One region of the Synechococcus sp. PCC 6312 genome, then DNA from elsewhere that is predicted to be linked to it. Evidence: predicted binding sites of a transcription regulator. Region 1 holds the regulator's gene; each other region holds the start of a gene.
What was found. Region 1 encodes NtcA, which controls nitrogen genes in cyanobacteria. Its sites were predicted from a motif close to GTANCNNNNGNTAC; they were not measured.
Positions count from the first base shown of each region.

Region 2: urtA (urea ABC transporter substrate-binding protein) is a predicted target of NtcA. The motif match lies at 3,337-3,350, and genes of this name have one in related genera.
Region 3: SYN6312_RS01250 (DUF4278 domain-containing protein) is a predicted target of NtcA. The motif match lies at 3,519-3,532, and genes of this name have one in related genera.

Region 1 is NC_019680.1:512,783-519,069, forward strand. It holds gene SYN6312_RS02415 (CRR6 family NdhI maturation factor) at 1-316, opposite strand, end outside; gene SYN6312_RS02420 (UDP-glucuronic acid decarboxylase family protein) at 329-1,276, opposite strand; gene fabI (enoyl-ACP reductase FabI) at 1,388-2,164, opposite strand; gene SYN6312_RS02430 (hypothetical protein) at 2,252-2,854, opposite strand; gene ntcA (global nitrogen regulator NtcA) at 3,252-3,923, opposite strand; gene SYN6312_RS02440 (hypothetical protein) at 4,120-4,800, opposite strand; gene SYN6312_RS02445 (glycosyltransferase) at 4,833-5,813, opposite strand; gene SYN6312_RS02450 (Uma2 family endonuclease) at 6,026-6,287, shown strand, end outside.
Region 2 is NC_019680.1:100,021-106,307, reverse strand. It holds gene urtC (urea ABC transporter permease subunit UrtC) at 1-582, opposite strand, end outside; gene urtB (urea ABC transporter permease subunit UrtB) at 592-1,743, opposite strand; gene urtA (urea ABC transporter substrate-binding protein) at 1,917-3,215, opposite strand; gene SYN6312_RS00415 (hypothetical protein) at 3,481-5,043, opposite strand; gene SYN6312_RS00410 (MBL fold metallo-hydrolase) at 5,244-5,996, shown strand; gene SYN6312_RS00405 (cytochrome b/b6 domain-containing protein) at 6,226-6,287, shown strand, end outside.
Region 3 is NC_019680.1:269,869-276,155, reverse strand. It holds gene SYN6312_RS01270 (anthranilate synthase component I) at 1-382, opposite strand, end outside; gene SYN6312_RS01265 (energy-coupling factor transporter transmembrane protein EcfT) at 404-1,306, opposite strand; gene SYN6312_RS19610 (DUF86 domain-containing protein) at 1,492-1,707, opposite strand; gene SYN6312_RS01260 (nucleotidyltransferase family protein) at 1,704-2,006, opposite strand; gene serS (serine--tRNA ligase) at 2,095-3,369, opposite strand; gene SYN6312_RS01250 (DUF4278 domain-containing protein) at 3,641-4,021, shown strand; gene SYN6312_RS01245 (hypothetical protein) at 4,543-5,265, opposite strand; gene SYN6312_RS01240 (radical SAM protein) at 5,262-6,287, opposite strand, start outside.

The DNA of each region.
Region 1 (6,287 bases):
TGGCTGCGTAACGCACCAATTCACCATTGCGCCAATCAAGGAAAAACGGCAACCAAGGATAGCGAGTATCGAGGGCAATAAACCACAGTCGCACCGGGGCTAATTCTGACAGTTCCAGGTCTGGTTCTTCCGGGGGGCGGGGATAGGTAACGTTAAAGCCAAGTTTCTGCTCATGAACAGTTATATCTGGAGTGGCTAACCAGGCCTGGAGGCAGTTGTTCACAGCCCTTAAGTCGAGGGCATCAATTTCTGGGGGGGCTAAGGAAATAATTTCAGACACGGGTTCAGAAGAGAGAAAAGAGCAGGGAGGAGCCAAGAAAGAAGTCTTCTAGCCAGGAATTTTGCCTAACTTAATCAGCCGCGACCGAAAATCAGGGATTGTCAAATTTAAGCCAGTTTCTAGGGGGACTTGGGGCTCCCAACCAAGGAGGGTGCGGGCTTTGGTAATATCCGGTTGCCGACGTTGGGGATCATCAGAGGGCAAGGGATTAAATTGAATCGCCACAGTCGGATCAATAATGGCTTGAATCTTTTGGGCCAATTCCAAGACGGTATATTCCCCAGGATTACCAATATTAATTGGCCCAGGATGATCTCCATTCATCAGCCAAATCATCCCTTCGACTAAATCAGAGACATAACAAAAACTTCGCGTTTGGGAGCCATCTCCATAGACCGTTAAGGGAATTCCCTGGAGGGCCTGGACAATAAAATTACTGACAACTCGCCCATCATTCACCTGCATCCGGGGGCCATAGGTGTTGAAAATCCGAATAACGCGAATATCCACATTATTTTGACGTTGGTAATCAAAAGTCAGAGTTTCCGCAACCCGTTTACCTTCGTCATAGCAACTGCGAATACCGATGGGATTGACATTGCCCCAATAGTCTTCAGTTTGTGGATGAATTTTCGGATCCCCATAGACTTCAGAGGTTGAGGCCAAGAGAAAACGAGCCTTAATCCGTTTTGCCAAGCCCAGCATATTTAGGGTTCCCATCACATTGGTTTTGATGGTTTTCACGGGATTGTATTGATAATGCACCGGAGAAGCAGGACAGGCCAGGTGATAAATTTGCTCAACTTCCAAGCGGATCGGCTCAGTTACATCATGGCGAATCAGTTCAAAATTGGGGTTTCCCAGCCAGTGGCTAATATTAGACTTATCTCCCGTAAAGTAATTATCGAGACAAATCACTTCATGGCCCGCTTCCATCAGCCGATCAACTAGATGGGACCCAATAAACCCTGTACCGCCCGTGACTAAAATTCGCATTTTTCCGATCCTGCTGACTCGTGACTAATTATAAAGGGCTGCTTGGGCCGGCCTGGTTAACCTTCCTACTCAATTTAGGGTAGTTATGGAGTCTATGAACTCTTCAGCCTGCTACATACCCATGATTGAATAACCTGCATCTACATAGATCACCTGCCCAGTAATGCCAGTGGATAGATCGCTACTTAAAAAGGCTGCGGTTTGACCGACTTCAGTTTGGGTAACCGTGCGGCGGAGAGGGGCTGTGGCTTCAACGTGATGGATCATGTCTAATATCCCGCCCACGGCAGAAGAGGCTAGTGTCCGAATGGGGCCGGCGGAAATGGCATTAACCCTAACTTGCTGGGGGCCAAACTCGGCGGCTAAGTAACGGACGTTCATTTCTAAAGCGGCTTTGGCAATGCCCATGATATTGTAATTGGGAATGACCCGAACCCCCCCCAAATAGGTCAAGGTTGTGATGGAGCCACCATGGGTCATGAGGGGCTTTGCAGCTTGGGCCAGACTAATCAGGGAATAAGCACTCACATCTAGGGCAAGGTTAAAACCATCCTGGGAGACAGCACTAAAATCGCCCCCCAAATCATCCTTATTGGCAAAGGCAAGACAATGAATCAGGGTATCAAGGCGACCCCATTTGGTTTGAACAGTTTGAAAAAGATCAGACACTAACTCCGGTTGTTGGACATCTAGGGGCAGAATCAAACTGGGATGCAAGGGTTCAACCAGTTCTCGGACTTTTTGTTCACTGCGGCCCCGCTCATCGGGTAAAAACGTAATGGCCAGTTCAGCCCCGGCCTGGTGGAGTTGTTGGGCAATGGCCCAGGCGATAGAACGATTGTTTGCAATCCCAGTCACTAAGGCAAATTTTCCAGTCAAATCGAGCATAGGGGATTCCCGGCCAATGAACAAAGAACCAAGCCAACCCCAATTGTACCCCTCGAAGTTGCCGGCACTGAATCTGGAGGGGCAGGGTTAATCGGTGGCCATTGCGTCCATGAGCATTTGGGGAAATTTTGGTAAAACCCGATGACATTGGTTGATAAAGTTGGCTAGCCACTGCTTCAGGTAACTTTCTTGATCAGGGTGTAAATGACTATGCTGGCCTGGAGCAAAACTTGGTTTGTAGGTAATATACCCTGAATCCCCAACTTCAAAATCCGCCAACCAGGCCGAGATAGGTTTTGCACCACGCCAATAATTCCGAACAATGACTTTGCCAAGGTAGCGTTGAGCCACAAGCGTTGCTTCGTTGAAAGTCCCGAGCCACGTTTCTAAATCTGCTTGAGTTGGGAGCAGTTCTTTGATGGCCGACTTCTTCTGGATTTGCAGCAGGCCAAGGATTTGTGATTCTAAATTCTGCAAAGAGGTGATTGCCTGGCGATTTTTCTGGAGGTCTTGATGAATATTAACTAAGGTAGCCAGTTGTTGCTGTTGAGAGGGAAGCAGGGCTTTGATCCGATTTAAGAGCAGCAGGTCGTGAGTAATCAGGAGATTAATTTCTTCGATCAGTAACGAATTAGTCTGTTGTTGGAGCCACCGCCGCAGATAATAAATTTGGGTTGAAGTCAAGCTCATCTTAATCCCCCGACACATCCTGCATAGGAACAACTTGAGGCAAATCAAAAATACACAGGGCCTGGAGCCGAAGATCTCCAAGCGTCTTTAGTTCATCAATGGGTGACTAGCCCTGCGTCTGATGCCAATCAAATCACAGGCAAACAATAAATAAGTGTAGTCTTTGTTACAAGCGCAAAAAATTAATAAAAAGGCCCACTTCCTTAAAATCTTTATCTTGCTTTTGAGATTTATCCAGAACTGTCGCCTGACTCAGTTAGGGCTCTGATTGGGACACATTAGAAAATGCTGTATGGGCGGCCTTTTTAAGATTTCTACTCTCTCAAAACGGTCTGCGTCACGCCATATCAGTAGATTTTGATACTTGCTTTTCTCAAGCTGACGGAATGTCGCAAAGTTATGTGAATTGCTGGCTGAGGGTGAGGGGATTATGAACCGTGATTTTTTTCTTCTGAATGGAGATCATGCCCTGATCCCGGAGTTCCCCCAATAAACGAGTCACCGTCACCCGCGTTGAACCAATCGCCTCAGCAATGGCCTGGTGGGATAACTTCAGATCAACCATCACCCCGGTTGTGGTCGGAACGCCAAAGTCGCGGCAGAGGATCAGCAGAAAACTGACCAAACGTGACCCCATATCCCGATGAGCTAAGGTTTCAATCATCATCTCTGTTTGGAGAATCCGCGACGACAAGCCTTGAATCATCACCATCGGCAGGTCTGGGTCTTCCCGCATTGCTTTTTCAACTTGTTCAATTGGGACAGAGAGCAACTCTAGGGGGGTAAAAGCCACCGCATGATAAAACCGGTCGGAACGATTACCCGTAATCAAAGACAGCACACCAAAGACACTATTTTCTCGGAGCAAGGCAACCGTGATTTCTTCCCCCGCTTCATAAACCCGTGAGAGTTTGACGGCTCCCTTGAGCAAGAAATAGACTCGCTCTGCCGGATCTCCTGGAAAAAAGATTGTTTTACCCCGTTCGTAAGTTTCAGTTGTGGCTGGAAACACACCACTGCTCATTTGCCGAAACACTGCTGCTAGGGGCTGATCTTTGGTTGCTAACATAGACTCCTAACTAACGAGCCTGACCCATGGCCCCAACTGCGAGAGAAATTGGCAATTCTTAGAGATGGTCGGGAGGCTGAAACGGACAAGGTCTGAGGTAGGGACATATAATATTCTACCAACATTTTGAATAGGCAGGCCAGAGATTGTCGGGTTTCATGACTCACAGACCCGAAAAACAACCTTGGCATCATACTTAAACGGATTTTAGGGGAGGATTTTGTATTTCTGGATACACTTTACCGGTGCGTTGGAGGGGAGGGCGGCAACAGAGATAAATTAAGGGGCCGAAAAAGGGAATCAGAGCCACCCAGGCCAGACTGCCCCACCCTAAGCCCCGCCGCTGGAGATCATCCCCCAAAACCGCTGGAAACAGTAATGTTAATAGGCAAAAGTCGAGACTCATCACATGGATAAAGCGACTGGTGTGCCATTGGTGAACAAAATCCGGCCAATTTCCCTGGGTTAGACCATAGCCAAACAGAGCCAGACCCCCAACTAATAAACTCACTGCCAGGCCCCGCGACTCGGTTAGTTTTAGGCCTTTGTCCATTTCCCCTCTAAAGGCTGGGTTAGGGTTTCTCAGGACAAAATACGGCAACAAGGCAAAGGCTCCCAGCGCAAAACTGCCGCCGACAAAGGGCCAAGCCGGAATTTTTTGCCCGCGCCCATCCACCAGCAGCACACAGAGATAAATAAACGGCCAAACTCCCATGATGTTGAACAGGGCAATGATCAGGGGGTTAATGCCAGCCCAGGGGCCACCGACTAAGCGTTGAATTAGGGCCAAGGTATCCGGTTGATCCGGTGGGGCAAAACCAAAGGCATAAATCACAAATCCTAGCCAAAGGGCCAAAAATCCCAAACGCCGCACCATGTTATGTCATTTCCAGATTGGTTTAAGTTGAGCTAATTATAGGTTCTCCTGAGTAACCCCCAAAGTTGCCCCATGTGCCAAACCCCCCTTAGCCCCCAGCGCAATCCCCGCCATTTGGGTGAATTGCCAACCCCGGCCATCGCATCCGACTCAAAGAGGTTAAACACGGCTTGGGCTGTGGGCCATTGATTCTGTCTAAGAAAACGCACGGTTCCGGCCAAAATAAATTGATGGAGAAAATTAGCTTCGGCCTGGTGCAATTCTGACGCTGTTAATAAGTTTGTAGTTTGGGCCAGCTTAAAAATGTTGCGGAGTTGGCTCAGGGTTTGCAGATTAAACATTCCCATCGTCAGGGCCTGGGTATGGATTCGATAGGCTGCCGTTGTTTTAGGGACACAATACACCCCGGTCTGACTCATCAGCCGTAACCACATTTCAATATCCGTTGCTGCACCAAATTCCTGGGAAAAGTAGCCGTAGTCCTGAAAAAGTTCTCGTTTAATGACCAGGCCGGGGAACCGCACAAATGAGGATTGATTCAGGAGTTGATATATGGCCTGTTGAGGGCATAAGTAGTGGTAACGACGCGGGGCTTGGACTCGAATTAGTTTTTCTTGATCCGTAACCAGATGAACACCAAACAAAATCAGGGCATATTCGGGGTGAGTTTGAATAGTTTTGAGAATTTTTAGTAACCCATAATCTAGTAAATAATCATCATCATGAAGAATTAAAACATAATCACCTGTGGCTAATTCAAGACTATAATTCCAATTTTTAACCATGCCGAATCGGACTGGATTTTTAATATATCGCCACCGGCCTGGCCAGCAATCTAAGACTGAATCAACAATGTCTTGACAGGCCAAGGTCGTAGAATCATCAGTAATAATGATTTCTAGTTGATTGGAATAGTCCTGATTTTTCGAGATGATAGAGTCAAGATTACGCCGGAGCCAGTCGGGACGATTGTAGGCCGGAATACAAATGCTTAAGTGGGGTTGGCCAGTCATCGGCAGTGCATCCTAAGACCTGTGTTAAGAATTTTAGTAATTAATGCAGTCAGAGGCGGTGAGTAAGATAATTGTATTTTGCATTGCTCATTTCAGGCCAGATAATTTTTACTTAATTATCTTGACTCATTACGTCTCTAGAATGATCAGCTATTTGGCTGAGTAGCAAAGCGTAGCGCGTAGTCATATTAACTTTTGGAACTTGAATATTCTTGAAATCCCATCCTTTCTGTCTAAGAAATGTCAAGATTGAAGCAGAACAGACTCCAGGCCAAGTCATGATTGCCAATCCTCTGCCTTCTCCATATAGTCCAGAAGAATATCTCGCTTTTGAAGCCGCCAGTGAGACTAAGCATGAATATTGTCAAGGCGAAATTTATGCAATGGCAGGAGCAAGCCGTATTCATGTGTTAATTACCGTTAATTTAGTCACTCTTTTTCGTCAGCAACTGCGCGGACAGCCTTGTTTACCCT
Region 2 (6,287 bases), 410 kb from region 1:
GGTTTTCAGGCCATTGGTTCCATTAATGAGCTTTTGTTGCCCATTGAAGAAGTTAAAAAATACAATTAAGGCGGCCTGGGTCAGGATTGAGAAATAAACGCCTTTGATCCGGTTGCGGAAAATCAAATAGCCGAATGCCGCTGCCACCAGGCCTGGGATGACAATAATTGCCGCTAATGTAAAGGGAAAGGAATAAAACGGCTCCCAAAACCAGGGCAGTTTGTCCACCCCATAGAGAGTAAAAAACTCAGGAATCAGGACTTCAGTTTGCCCCGGTAATGGCTGCAACTGTAAATACATGGCCAAGGCATAGCCACCCAAGGCAAAAAACAAGCCATGGCCCAAACTGAGTAAACCCGTATAGCCCCAAATTAAGTCAATCCCCAAGGCCGCAATCGCCAAGGCCATAAACCGCCCCAACTGGTTGACCCGTACCCCCTGACCGGCCTGGGCAAAAATCCAAGGCATGACAAAGAGTAAAATCAGGGCAACCACGGCTACGACAATCGCTTCAGTAATGAGTTGCTTTTTACGACTGCGGGGTGATTTTTGGAGGACAGGGGGAGCAAGTGTTGGAGTCATAAGCTATTCCTAGGCATCCACTGTGCGGCCTTTCTGGGGGAATAAACCCGCTGGCCGGAATTGGAGAAAAACAATAATTAAGGCAAAAACGACCACCTTGGCCATACTGGCCGTTGCAAAGAACTCTAGGACTGTTTTGATTTGGTCATTAAAGCCAATTAACGGGGAAAGGGCGTTGGAGCCAATCACATAGCTCAGGGTGCCAATAGTACCAGCCGCAACAATACTCCCGACCAATTTACCAACCCCACCCACGACCACCACCATGAAGGTATCGACAATATAGGCTTGGCCAGTGTTGGAACTCACAGACCCTAAAAGAGCCACCGCACATCCGGCAATTCCCGCCAGGCCTGAACCAATGGCAAAGGTGAGCGCATCCACTTTTTGGGTCGGAATCCCTAGACAAGCACTCATGGAGCGATTTTGGGTCACGGCGCGAATTCGTAAGCCCCAGGCCGTCTGATTTAAAAACCAATAAACGGCAACCAGACAGAGAATGGTCAAAATAATGATGAATAGGCGGGTATAGGGAAGCTGGTAGGTATCAATCACCAATCCACCCCGTAACCATTGGGGAGCCGTGACATCTACACCTTGAGTGCCAAACCAGGGTTTTGTAAAAGCAAGCTTATAGGCATTGCCCAAGACATTGGAGACCACCAGGGCAATAATGGCCGACAAGGGGAGCATAATCCCGATAAACCAGTTACGGATGCGGTCAAAGTCAGTTTTCCAGGCCAGCAACGATTGCGCCCCAAAATAGAGCAAACAAAAAATCCCCAGGCCCGTCACAAATTGCCAACTGACACTACGAACAAGCTGTTGGAGAATCAGACTCACTCCCCAAGTCGCCAAGAGGGTTTCTAGAGGTCTGCCATAGAGAAACCGCACCACACTTCGCTCCAAGAGCAAGCCCACCAAAGCGGTGACAATGAAGGCCGCAATCAGGGCGACAAAGATATAAACGGGGGCCAAGGGTGTGGCTTTGAGAATGTTTTGGGTCACAAACGTGGTGTAGGCCCCCAACATCATCAATTCACCGTGGGCCATATTGATCACCCCCATCAGGCCAAAAACAATCGCCAGGCCAAGGGCAGAGAGGAGCAAAACAGAGCCAATACTTAAGCCACCGAAAACCGCTTCTAAAAGCTGTGTCAAGGTAAGTTCTCCTTCTCCAGGCAAAAACTGATTACACGGGCCTTCATTTGTCCGAACCCCGCTTGGTTTCCCTTAATTTGGTATAAAAACTGGGGTACAGTCTAAATCCAATCCGAACTTAAATCTGTAACCCCAGATGCCAAATCAAACGGGATTTGAAGACGTAGGTGTCATTAGCTCATTTTGAACTTGCCACCTTTAGCTGGATCAGACCAGTCACAGGCAAAGCCCTTAGTTTCCGGGACAAATTGGTTCCAGGGCAGAGGCGCAACGGGGCCATCAGTAGAATAGACAATCTCAAAGAGTCCATCATCCTGAACCTTACCGATCCGGACCCATTTGGACAAGTGGTGGTTATTTTCCATCGTCACGTTTCCTTCTGGAGCATCAAAGGTTTGCCCAAGAGCCGCCATCCGAACTTTGTTGAGGTCATCAGCAGTTCCAGCTTTCTCAACGGCTTGCTTCCAAATATTGACAGCAATGTAACCCGCTTCCATCGGATCGTTGACGACCCGATCTTCTCCGTACATTTTCTTGAAGTTAGCCACAAAGACCTTGTTGGCCGGGGTATCCACGGTTTGGAAATAGTTCCAGGCCGCAAAGTGACCTTTCAAATATTCCACCCCAATGGCCTGGACTTCTTCTTCGGCGATACTGACAGACATAGAAGGATATTTATCTGGCCCCATCCCAGCCCCTTGCAATTGTTTGAAGAAGGCAACGTTGCTGTCCCCGTTTAAGCTGTTGTAGATAATCCCGCCATCGGGCATCGCCGCCTTGATTTTGGAAATAATCGGGGTGACTTCTGTACCGCCCAAGGGAATGTAGTCTTCACCGACAACCTTGCCCCCCTTAGCGGCCAACTGGGCCTTGATGATCGTATTGGCGGTGCGGGGGAACACATAGTCAGACCCCACCAGGAAGAAGGGTTTACCGGGATATTGCTCCATTAACCAAGTCACAGAGGGTTCAATCTGCTGGTTGGGAGCTGCACCAGTGTAGAAAATATTTTTCGAGCATTCTTGCCCTTCGTACTGGACGGGATACCAAAGCATATGATCTTCGGCTTCAAAGGTGGGCAACACGGCTTTGCGGCTGGCAGATGTCCAACAGCCAAAAACAGTGACAACCTTATCCTGCTGGATCAGTTTCTTGGCTTTTTCGTTAAAGGTTGGCCAGTCAGAGGCCCCATCTTCTTGGATCGCTTCAATTTGCTTGCCGAGGACACCGCCTGCGTCATTAATTTCTTTGATCGCCATCATCGTGGAATCAACAACACTTTTTTCACTAATGGCCATCGTGCCGCTGAGGGAGTGCAAAATCCCAACCTTAATGGTTTCGCCACCGGCTGCTGGGCTAGGAGAACCCTCCGTTGTGGTTGTTGTTTCGCCGCCACAAGCCTTGAGGAGAATACTCCCGGCCGCCACGGAACCAAATACGATAAAGTCACGCCGCCGAATGCCCCTGGTCATGTAGTTAATCTCCCAAATTCACACATAGAATTCATACATACAGATGTTGGCCGGCTTTATTCAAACTGGAGAATATTGGCCACAGCTAAGTGATAGTAGTGCGATGACTGGACTGGGAATTGTATCTGAATATACATTTTCTCCCTTGTTTGCTTTTCTTTTAGATTTTGCTTTGTAGTCTTGGCTACATCTGAGTCACGCCCTCACCCAGGCCAGGAGGTAGCCACCACCGGCTCCACCACTCTGTTTCAAAGGATGCCTTGCCTTATCCCAAATTTCCCAGTTTTGGCCCTAATCCCCACAACCAGGCCCAGGCCCGTTCTATCCATAGAAAAAGACGATCCAGCCACAACCAAATCATTTCCAGGCCTTGGGGTTCATAGCCTAAAAAGGTTGAGTCAATATCCAGGGTGAATGGATGCGTGGCGGTTAGACCTGGGGATTGGGTGGGGTTGGCTAGTTTTGGGGTATGTGAGCCGGATAAGGGACTGATAAATTGGGTTGGATTTTGGCAAATAGCCCTGACTGGAGCTTCAGGAATGATCAGGGATTGGGCTTCACGAGAGCGAGGGGGCCAACCCAATAACCAGGCCTGGAATTGATCCCAGAGGCGATGGAACGGTAAGGGTGATCTGCCAAGTTGGGGTAGCAAGCTGACATGGGGCCGGGGTGGATTCGGGGGGGCTGGATCAAGGGATACAGTTGTGCTGGTGGCTAATCCCCATTTGGCTAAAGACTGGCCGGTGAGATGCTGCCACTGCCGGAGTTGATAGTAATACCCAGCCAATTCCCACAAAATCCGTTCTCGGAGTTGTTGTTGCTGTTGGGGGGTGAGAATATCAAAAATCTGATTTTCAGAACCGACTAAGACCAAATCCTGATTGGCTAGCTGACTGGCAATGCCGTGAATTTCGATTTTTGGGGATACTAAGTTGCCCGTTGGCCAAGCTTCTAAATCTGAGGCATTGCGGAGTTGAATCTCTGAGGCCTGGGGAGTTAAGGCTGCGGTAAGGGTTTTGGGCCGGGTGAGGTGATCCCGCTTTTGCCAAAGTCCCAGGGTTGTTTGGGAAACTTTTTGGCTAATCTGTGTCGCGGCCGTTTTGACCCAGGCCCAGCCTTGAGAACCTGATGAACGAGTCAGATGTTCTGGAAGTTCTGTTGTGGTTAAGTCCAAAGAGGTGGTTTGAGTGGCCAAGGCAGAGGTTCCTGGGCTGGCGGGTGGAATTGGCACCACTGGACGAACAGAACGAATTTTTGCGGATTGAGTCTGAAACCACTGCCACCAGGCCTGTAGGGGGATGATGGGTTTTAAGGGGGGTGAGGCAAGGGATGGGGCGAGGAGCAGTGGATCGGGAGTAGTCGTTAATTGGGGCGATTCCAGCGGATGAAACCAAGTTTGCAGAGTTTGCCAGCCCGTGATTCCTAAGGATGTGAGTTGCGCCCAGGCCTGGTCTAGGGGTGATCGTGGCTTGGGTTGCGGAGGATGGAGAATGAACTGGGGAGCCGCTACCCCATCGGCGTGAATCAGAGTTAAACCTGGACTGTCCAAAGAGTGCAGCAGATTGACAATCGGGGTATCACTGGCGGGCGGCGGTTGCGGTTCGGCCTGGGCCTGGAGGGCTTGCCATTGTTGTTTAAGACCCTGTTTGAGGCCCCTGGGTAACCACTGGTTTAATTGGACGAGGCGATAAAGAGGATAAACCCAGGCCTGGACTGTCCACTTAAAAGAGGTTTGCCAGCGGCGGTGCTGAATTTGCCAATGATGTTGCCAGCGGTGAACTTGAACCCGCCAAAACCGGAGGAACCGACTTTGATAGACAACGGTCATAAGCAGCCACAGGGGAATGCATGTTCCTATAGTAGCGAACCCCAGGCCCCGCTGGAAGAACCTAACTTTTATGATCCTGAAGTGGTTACTTATGCAGGATTATCCCGTAAACTTGGCTAAGACTTTTGACCCACCCAACCCATACCCTAGTTTGCTGCCATTAGTTCTAAGCCACAGTCTTTGTCTTGTGTAGGAGTCTTATGCGTCGCCGTCAGTTTTTTCGCTATGTCCAAGGGGGTGCAATTGCCAGCTTAGGGGTTGCTTGGTCGGCCCAGGCCCAGTCTGGTGGCTCTTTGGGGGTGCAATGGTTCGGCCATACCTGTTTCTTGTTTACGGGCAGTGGACAACGAATTCTCAGTAACCCGTTTCAACCCCGTGGCTGCACCAAAAACCTGCCGGCCCCAAAAGTCGCTAGTAATATTGTCATGATTAGCAGTCGGCTCTTGGATGAAGGCTTTGTGGAAGGCTTACCCGGCCGGCCAAAATTGCTCTTTGAACCCGGTTCCTACACTGTCAATGGGATTAAATTTCAAGGCGTTCGGACTAATCATGATCGGGTCGGGGGCTATCGGTTTGGTACCAATGTAGCCTGGGCCTGGACGCAGGGGGGAATTAAAATCCTCCAACTGGGCGGAATTGCTGCACCCATTACCTTAGAGCAAAAAATCCTCATGGGTAAACCCGATTTACTGATTATTCCCGTTGGTGGTAGTGAAAAAGCCTACACCCCAGAAGAAGCTAAAGCCGCCATCAATTTTCTCGACCCCCGTGTGGTCATTCCCAGCCATTATTTAACGAAAGGAGCAGATCCGAAGGCCTGTGACCTAAAACCCCTGGAAGCCTTTTTAGAGATCATGGCCGGGACAACCATTCGCCGCGTTGGGGGTAGCAGTATTTCCTTGAGTCCGAGTAGCTTACCAACAAGTCTAGTAATTAACGTTCTGTCTCTCTAGTTTGCTCAACTGAAATAATTTTTGACTCCGATAACTGTAACGAGGTCAACTCCCCAGGCCTGGTGATTAATCCTTTCAGTCGGTAGCTATGGTCATTGCGCTTAGGAATGAAACACAAAAATACTTGAAACCGTTACGAGCTGGACTGTTGAGTGCCCCAGTTTTGGCAGAAATGACTATACAATGATTCGGGGGGGTGAAACTGTGTTACTAACTCATAGAACCACTAATGCCCTACCAACCCGCGCTGCTACGAATTCTTCATGGACTAATCACAGCCTTAGTTATTTT
Region 3 (6,287 bases), 240 kb from region 1:
CATACCAAAAGGCGATGGGTAGGGGGAGAGAGTCGGGTCGGGTGTAGGGGAGTTGTTCAATTTCCCAGGCCAAGTCGTAGCCCAACCAGCCTAGCCAGCCGCCAATAAACGGTAAATGCGCTCTTGAATCATCAGGGGGTTCTGAGGTTGTAGTGGCAAAAAGATGTTCTAAACAGGGGAGAATTTGCCCAAGTTCAGGAATCCAGACCTGGCCGGGTTTGGGATTGCCAGCACAAATGGAGTAGCGGGCCTGGGCTTGGTCGCTATCGTGAGGACTTTCGAGTAAAACCGCAATGGCCTGGTCTAAAAAAAGTCGTCCAAATATTTCGGAGCTAGTGCGCCCTTCTAAAGGTAAATTTTGCCAAAGTAGTTGATCAGCCACCCTTACAAACTCAGACCTTGTTTAACTCAACTTTAGATAATTGGGTAACATAACTCGCCCGACCAAGACCAGGCCCATGACGGCCAACGCTAACCAGTCCCGCCCCCGCCAGTGGAGAGCCTGCCATTGATTGCGATAGTCACTGGCCTGGGTAAAACCCCGCACCTGCATCGCCCCCGCCACTTGTTCTGCCCGTAATAATAAATTCTCTAAAATCCGCCCGGCCAGCATCACCCAGATTTTAATCGCTCCCCCCAGACCCAGTTTGCGCCAATCAATCGCCCTTGTGCGGATGGAACGCCCGAGGTTTTGAATCTCTTCTAAGACCAAGGGAATGAATCGTAAGGATAGGGTCAAGGTTAGGGCAACTTCTGTCACCGGAACTTTGCAGGCTCGCAAGGGCAACATCAGGGCTTCCAGGCCAGCAGTAATTTCCTCAGGCGCAGTCGTCAGCAAATAGAGACTCGTCCCATAAATCAAAGTGAACAGGAGGGTACTCAGGCGAATCCCCAATTCTAGGGAGCGGCGAGTAATTTGCAGCGGCCCTTGGCCAGGCAAGAGGGGTGGATGACTCCAAAGCACATAGTTGTAGGCGGTGCTGGGAATTGTTTCCGGGGTCATTTGCCGGGGTTGGTAACTGAGGGCAAAACCATCGGGCATGAAGGAGGTAATCACCAAAATTAAAGACCCCACCACCACTAACCAAACCAACTGTCGCCCAAAGGCCCGCAACGGAATCCTCGCTAAGGCGGTTAATAGTAGCAGTAGCCCCACAAGGAGCAATCGCCAGAGGGAGTCGGCCATTAGCGGCGAGAGTAAAAAAGTCATCAACCAGGCCAGCTTGAGCCGTGGATCCAGCCGATGCAGCCAGGTCACAGGTTGTTCGAGGTATAGCCCTAAGGGTAATGAGCGCAATAAATCCATTTTTTCGTTAATTTTAAGGACTCAAGTTCTCTCGTATCCCCCAGCCTAACGGATTTCTAAAACGTTACATGGCCTGTTGCAGTCTCTAATGAAGCCGCGCCAATCTAGATCAAACCTGATCAGTCATTTTTACTCATCAAGCCTGACTGTGGAGTTATCCAGGCCTAGACGGGTGACGCTATATTTCAGGGTCTAACTTGGATAACCTTTGGGGCTTGTGCTTTTAATTCAGAACTTAATCGCTGTGTAGATTCTGCCATCACCTGTAGCCTACGGATCACCCCATCCTGAACCAACACATTGTGCATAAACTCATCATGGCCAGCCTGAGTATAGACTCGGAGTAGCTCAATACAGTCCAGAATGTGGCATAAATACACCCGATCATTCTTTGTGCTCACAATGGGCGGGCTTCAGCTAAGACGTTCTCTTTAATAAGTGGACTCATTCCACTCTCTGTCAGAACATCTACCCGCCGCTCCAGCAAATCCTCTAAATCCATCAACAGACCACCTGGAAACCAAGGCGTGATTCGGTTCACATCATAATCAACTAAAAAATCAATGTCACTTTCATCCGTATCTTCACCCTTGACCACCGAGCCAAACAAACGGACATTAAACGCCCCATGCCGCGCTGCAATCGCTAAAATTTCCTCTCGCTGGGCTTGGACTGTTGCAAGTAGTGATCCCATCGGCATTGAGAACTCATGGATCTATTCCCTAAATTAACACTCACCCAAGCCGGAGTCATAAAAAAGGGCTGTTGTAGAGATTATTTGACTGCCCCTAAAGAAAGGCTTGGCCCAAAAAGGGTTGCAGGGCTGAAGGAATTTTCACAGAGCCGTTGGGTTGTTGATGATTTTCCAAAAGTGCAGCCATAGTCCGTCCCACCGCCAGGCCAGAGCCATTGAGGGTATGGACAAAGTTTGTGCCTTTTTTCCCCGCTTCCTTGTAACGGATTTTTGCCCGCCGGGCCTGGAAATCGCCAAAATTAGAACAACTGGAAATTTCCCGATAACATCCCGCCGAGGGGAGCCAAACTTCTAGGTCATAGCATTTACTAGCAGAAAAACCTAAATCGCCCGTACAAAGTTCCATGACTCGATAAGGCAATTCAAGTGCTTCTAGAATCCCCGTGGCATCCTTAACCAAGGCCTGATGCTCGGCTATAGAAGTTTCGGGGGTCACAAGCTTAACCAATTCCACCTTATTAAATTGATGCAGGCGAATCAGCCCCCGCGTATCCCGCCCATAACTGCCCGCTTCCCGCCGAAAACAAGGGGTATAGGCACAGTGGTAAATCGGTAAAGTCTCAGCCGCCAAAATCTCATCTCGATATAAATTTGTCACGGGAACTTCGGCCGTGGGGGTCAACCAGAGATCATCCTCAGCACACTTAAAGCTTTCTTCGGCAAATTTTGGCAGTTGCCCCGTGCCCGTGAGGGAGTCACTGTTGATTAAAAACGGCGGCAGAACTTCCACATAACCGTTTTGGGTATGCCGACTGAGCATAAATTGAATCAACGCGCGTTCTAGGGCGGCGGCGGCTCCAATCAAGGTAATGAAGCGGCTTTGGGCAACTTTAACCGAGCGTTGCACATCCAGCAGGCCACGCTGTTCCCCCCAATCCCAATGATTAATCACAGCATGGGTCGGTTTGAGGTCATCCCCCCAACGGCGAATCTCGACATTTTCGGTTTCATCTTTCCCGATTGGCGTAGTTGGACTGGGTAAGTTAGGAATCATTAATAATAAAGCATCAAGATCCGCCCGCAGTTGCCGCTCTTGGGGTTCTAGTTCGCTGAGTTGGCGTTTAATGTCGCTGGCTTCTTGACGGAGGTTTTGCAGTTCCGGGGCCTGGGGGTCTGTGCCTGTTTTAATTTTTTGACCGACTTCGGCCCCAATGGCATTACTCCGGGCCTGGAGTTGGGAGCGTTGGTGTTCCAGTTGCCGGATTTGGGCATCTAGGTCTAAAGGGGCCTGGAGATCATAGGTACCTCGGCTACTGAGTTTGGCTTCTATGGCTGTCGGGTTTTCCCGCAATTGCTTGAGATCAATCACCGGCGCAGTTCCATCCACTAGCCCCGATCCTACAGTGATTCCAGGCCTGGAGGATATATCCCTCTCTCTTGCCCAAAGGGAAAGGATTACCAGGATTACAAAATTTTGTAAATGAAATGTCAGGGTTTGGCAACCTTATTTAAAAAACCGTATAATTAGATACAGAAAGAGCCAGGATTAAGCCTATCAAAGCTGGCAACTTCAAGAAGGCAATCGAAGTCAAACGGTGAGATTGTTGTAGCCATTAAATTAATTTTCGGGAGTTTTTAAGATGAAACTGACTTATCGTGGTATTCCCTATGATCGTCCAGACAACCAAGTAACAACTACCCCTGGGGATGTCATGGGCAAGTATCGGGGTGCGGCCTGGATTGAGCGGATAGTGACTTCTCCTTTGAAATCAGTTCCTGCCCAGACGCTTTGCTGGCGAGGTGTTGTTTACAATACCGATGGTTCTGCTGTTCAGCCCGCTGAAGTTCTGGCTCCGGCACTCCCGACCCCGGTTAAAGTTCAACATCAAGGGGTCAATCTAGGCGATGCTCATCGGCAATGGATCCTCAAGAGCCTAGAACACCGGATGGAAGTAGCTCGGAATCGGGGTGATCAAGGCCTTGTCCAAATGCTCGAAGACGAGTGGAAACAATTTGCCTAAAGGGCCTTTGAAACACATTTCATTGAAGCGCGTTAGCCTCAATCACAACCCCAATCATTGCTATCTCACTTGGACAACTTGTTCTAGTTCAAAAGATGCGGATAAGTGGAATTATTCTTGAGGCTGACGTTTTTGCGTCAAACATAAAGTCGTTATTATTTTTTAAATGTAGTCAACAATAATCTCTTAAACAGGATTCTTAAGCAGTTATCAACGCTTGATAGCTATGTTCTCAAATCATGCTCTGATTTTCTCTAACTCCATAGTGTTACTCATTTAGAATTAGACAGTCATTAGTCGTCAAGAGCTTTTGCAAACCTTGATGAAAGATTTCTATTAATTCAGAGAAGTTTGTATAGCAAACAGTATTGATTCGTGAGATTCGAGCGGAATTATTCTTGATTGCAAAGTTTTGATTTCACTCTAAGCTCAATGAGGGGGTATTCCTGACTAAAGCTTCCGATGATCAATCATTCTCACAATTCAAGATGGACTGCTATATATCAGTTACTATCTTAATTTCAAAATCGACTGTACATTAGCTTATAAAAATCATGAAAAGTAACTAGGAAATCAATAAAACTGGGCAGTACTTCGTTATCACATACATCAAATTCACAGTATTTTACTGAATTTCTGAGTTTATGAATTGATGACTCAAAAATAATGAGATTATCAATCAAAATTTGTTCAGTTGAACTTTCTATCAATCTTGGTACTAGAACTATTTCAATATAATGTAAACGCCATTCAATCCATTTGTAAAATTCAATAACAGATGTCAAGCTTAATATAAAACTATCGCCTGATAGCGGCTCGTTATTTTTGATCTTTCTCTTGATGTTCTTGATCAACTGACCTGAGTATTCTAAAGTTACTTGATTGGGAATGCTGGTTCTTGAAATAGCAAAATTAGGTCTTTCAATACCTTCTTCCCCAACTTGAAGATATATAGTCATCCATGAAATGACTTCGTGAAAATGATGCGTTATGTTACGAAAAATAAGCTTCCGAACCTTACTCCATCTTTTTTCGCGAAGATATTCAACTACTCTATCTACCAAAAATAACCCAGCGATTAGACTAATGCCACTTACAACTACACCTGATAGAAAATTGACTAGAAATGCTTTAAAGTCTAGATAAATGCAAATCCCAGTACATACTGTTATTAATAAGAATATAAACAACAGAAAATTCCTGAAGTATATATCTCTAAAAATAGACTTTAATGTTTCATTCATTGCTCAGTTGATCTTGCTGACATCAGGGTCTGGGTCATGGCGAGATGATTGACGAGGGTTTGAGTGGGTAATGGGCCCTGTAAATGCTCCCAGGGCAAGACTCGATTCAAGTCCCACGTAGCAAAAATATAATCCTCCCAGGCCCCAAGATTGTTTTTTAATTCCTTAAAGGCGCGCTTATAGCTACCCAAGGAATCTCCATAATGACGAACCCGCTCTAAAACTGGACTCAAGCGCCGATCTCCTCGCGATAGCAGGGCTTGGATCACAGACCATTGATAGCTTTCCGGGCGAAATTCCACCCCAACTTTGCCCAGGCCCTTTTGGAGTTGTTTCAGACGCTGTTCGGCCTGAGGATTGACACCCAGCCATTGAAATGGGGTATGGGCTTTCGGCACAAAGGTACTACAACCCAAGGTCAAGCGAAATCCGGGTGTTCTTTTTTTCAACTGCTGCATTAACTCCAGGGTTGCGGCCACATCAGCCGGGATTTCTCCAGGAATGCCAACCATGCCATAAAATTTAATCCCCTTGAGTCCCCCGGCCTGGGCCTGTTTAGCAGCCTCCCAGATTTCGTCATTCACTAATTTTTTATTAACAATTTCCCGCAGGCGGCTGGAACCACTCTCAATGGCAATCGTAATGGAGCGGGTGTCACGCTTGGCTAAGGTTCGGGCTAATTTTTCCGTGACCGTGTTTGTCCGCACCGAAGCAATACTTAAACGGAGATGATCAAACTGGGATTCCCCCAAATAATCCAAGAGGCTTTCAAATTCTGGATGCTGAGTCACAGAAGCCCCTAATAAACCCAGGCGATTCGTCACTGTTAGGCCCTTTTCAATGACCGGAATCAGTCCCTCTAAACTGGGTGTCCGAAATGGCAATGTTAAATAACTCGCTAAACAAAACCGACAGAGTTCGGGACAACTGCGAACCACTTCCACAAGGTAAATGTTTTCCCAGGCCGCCTGGGGAGTCACAATACAAGAGGCTGCTAAGGTATTTCCACGATAGGTTTGTTT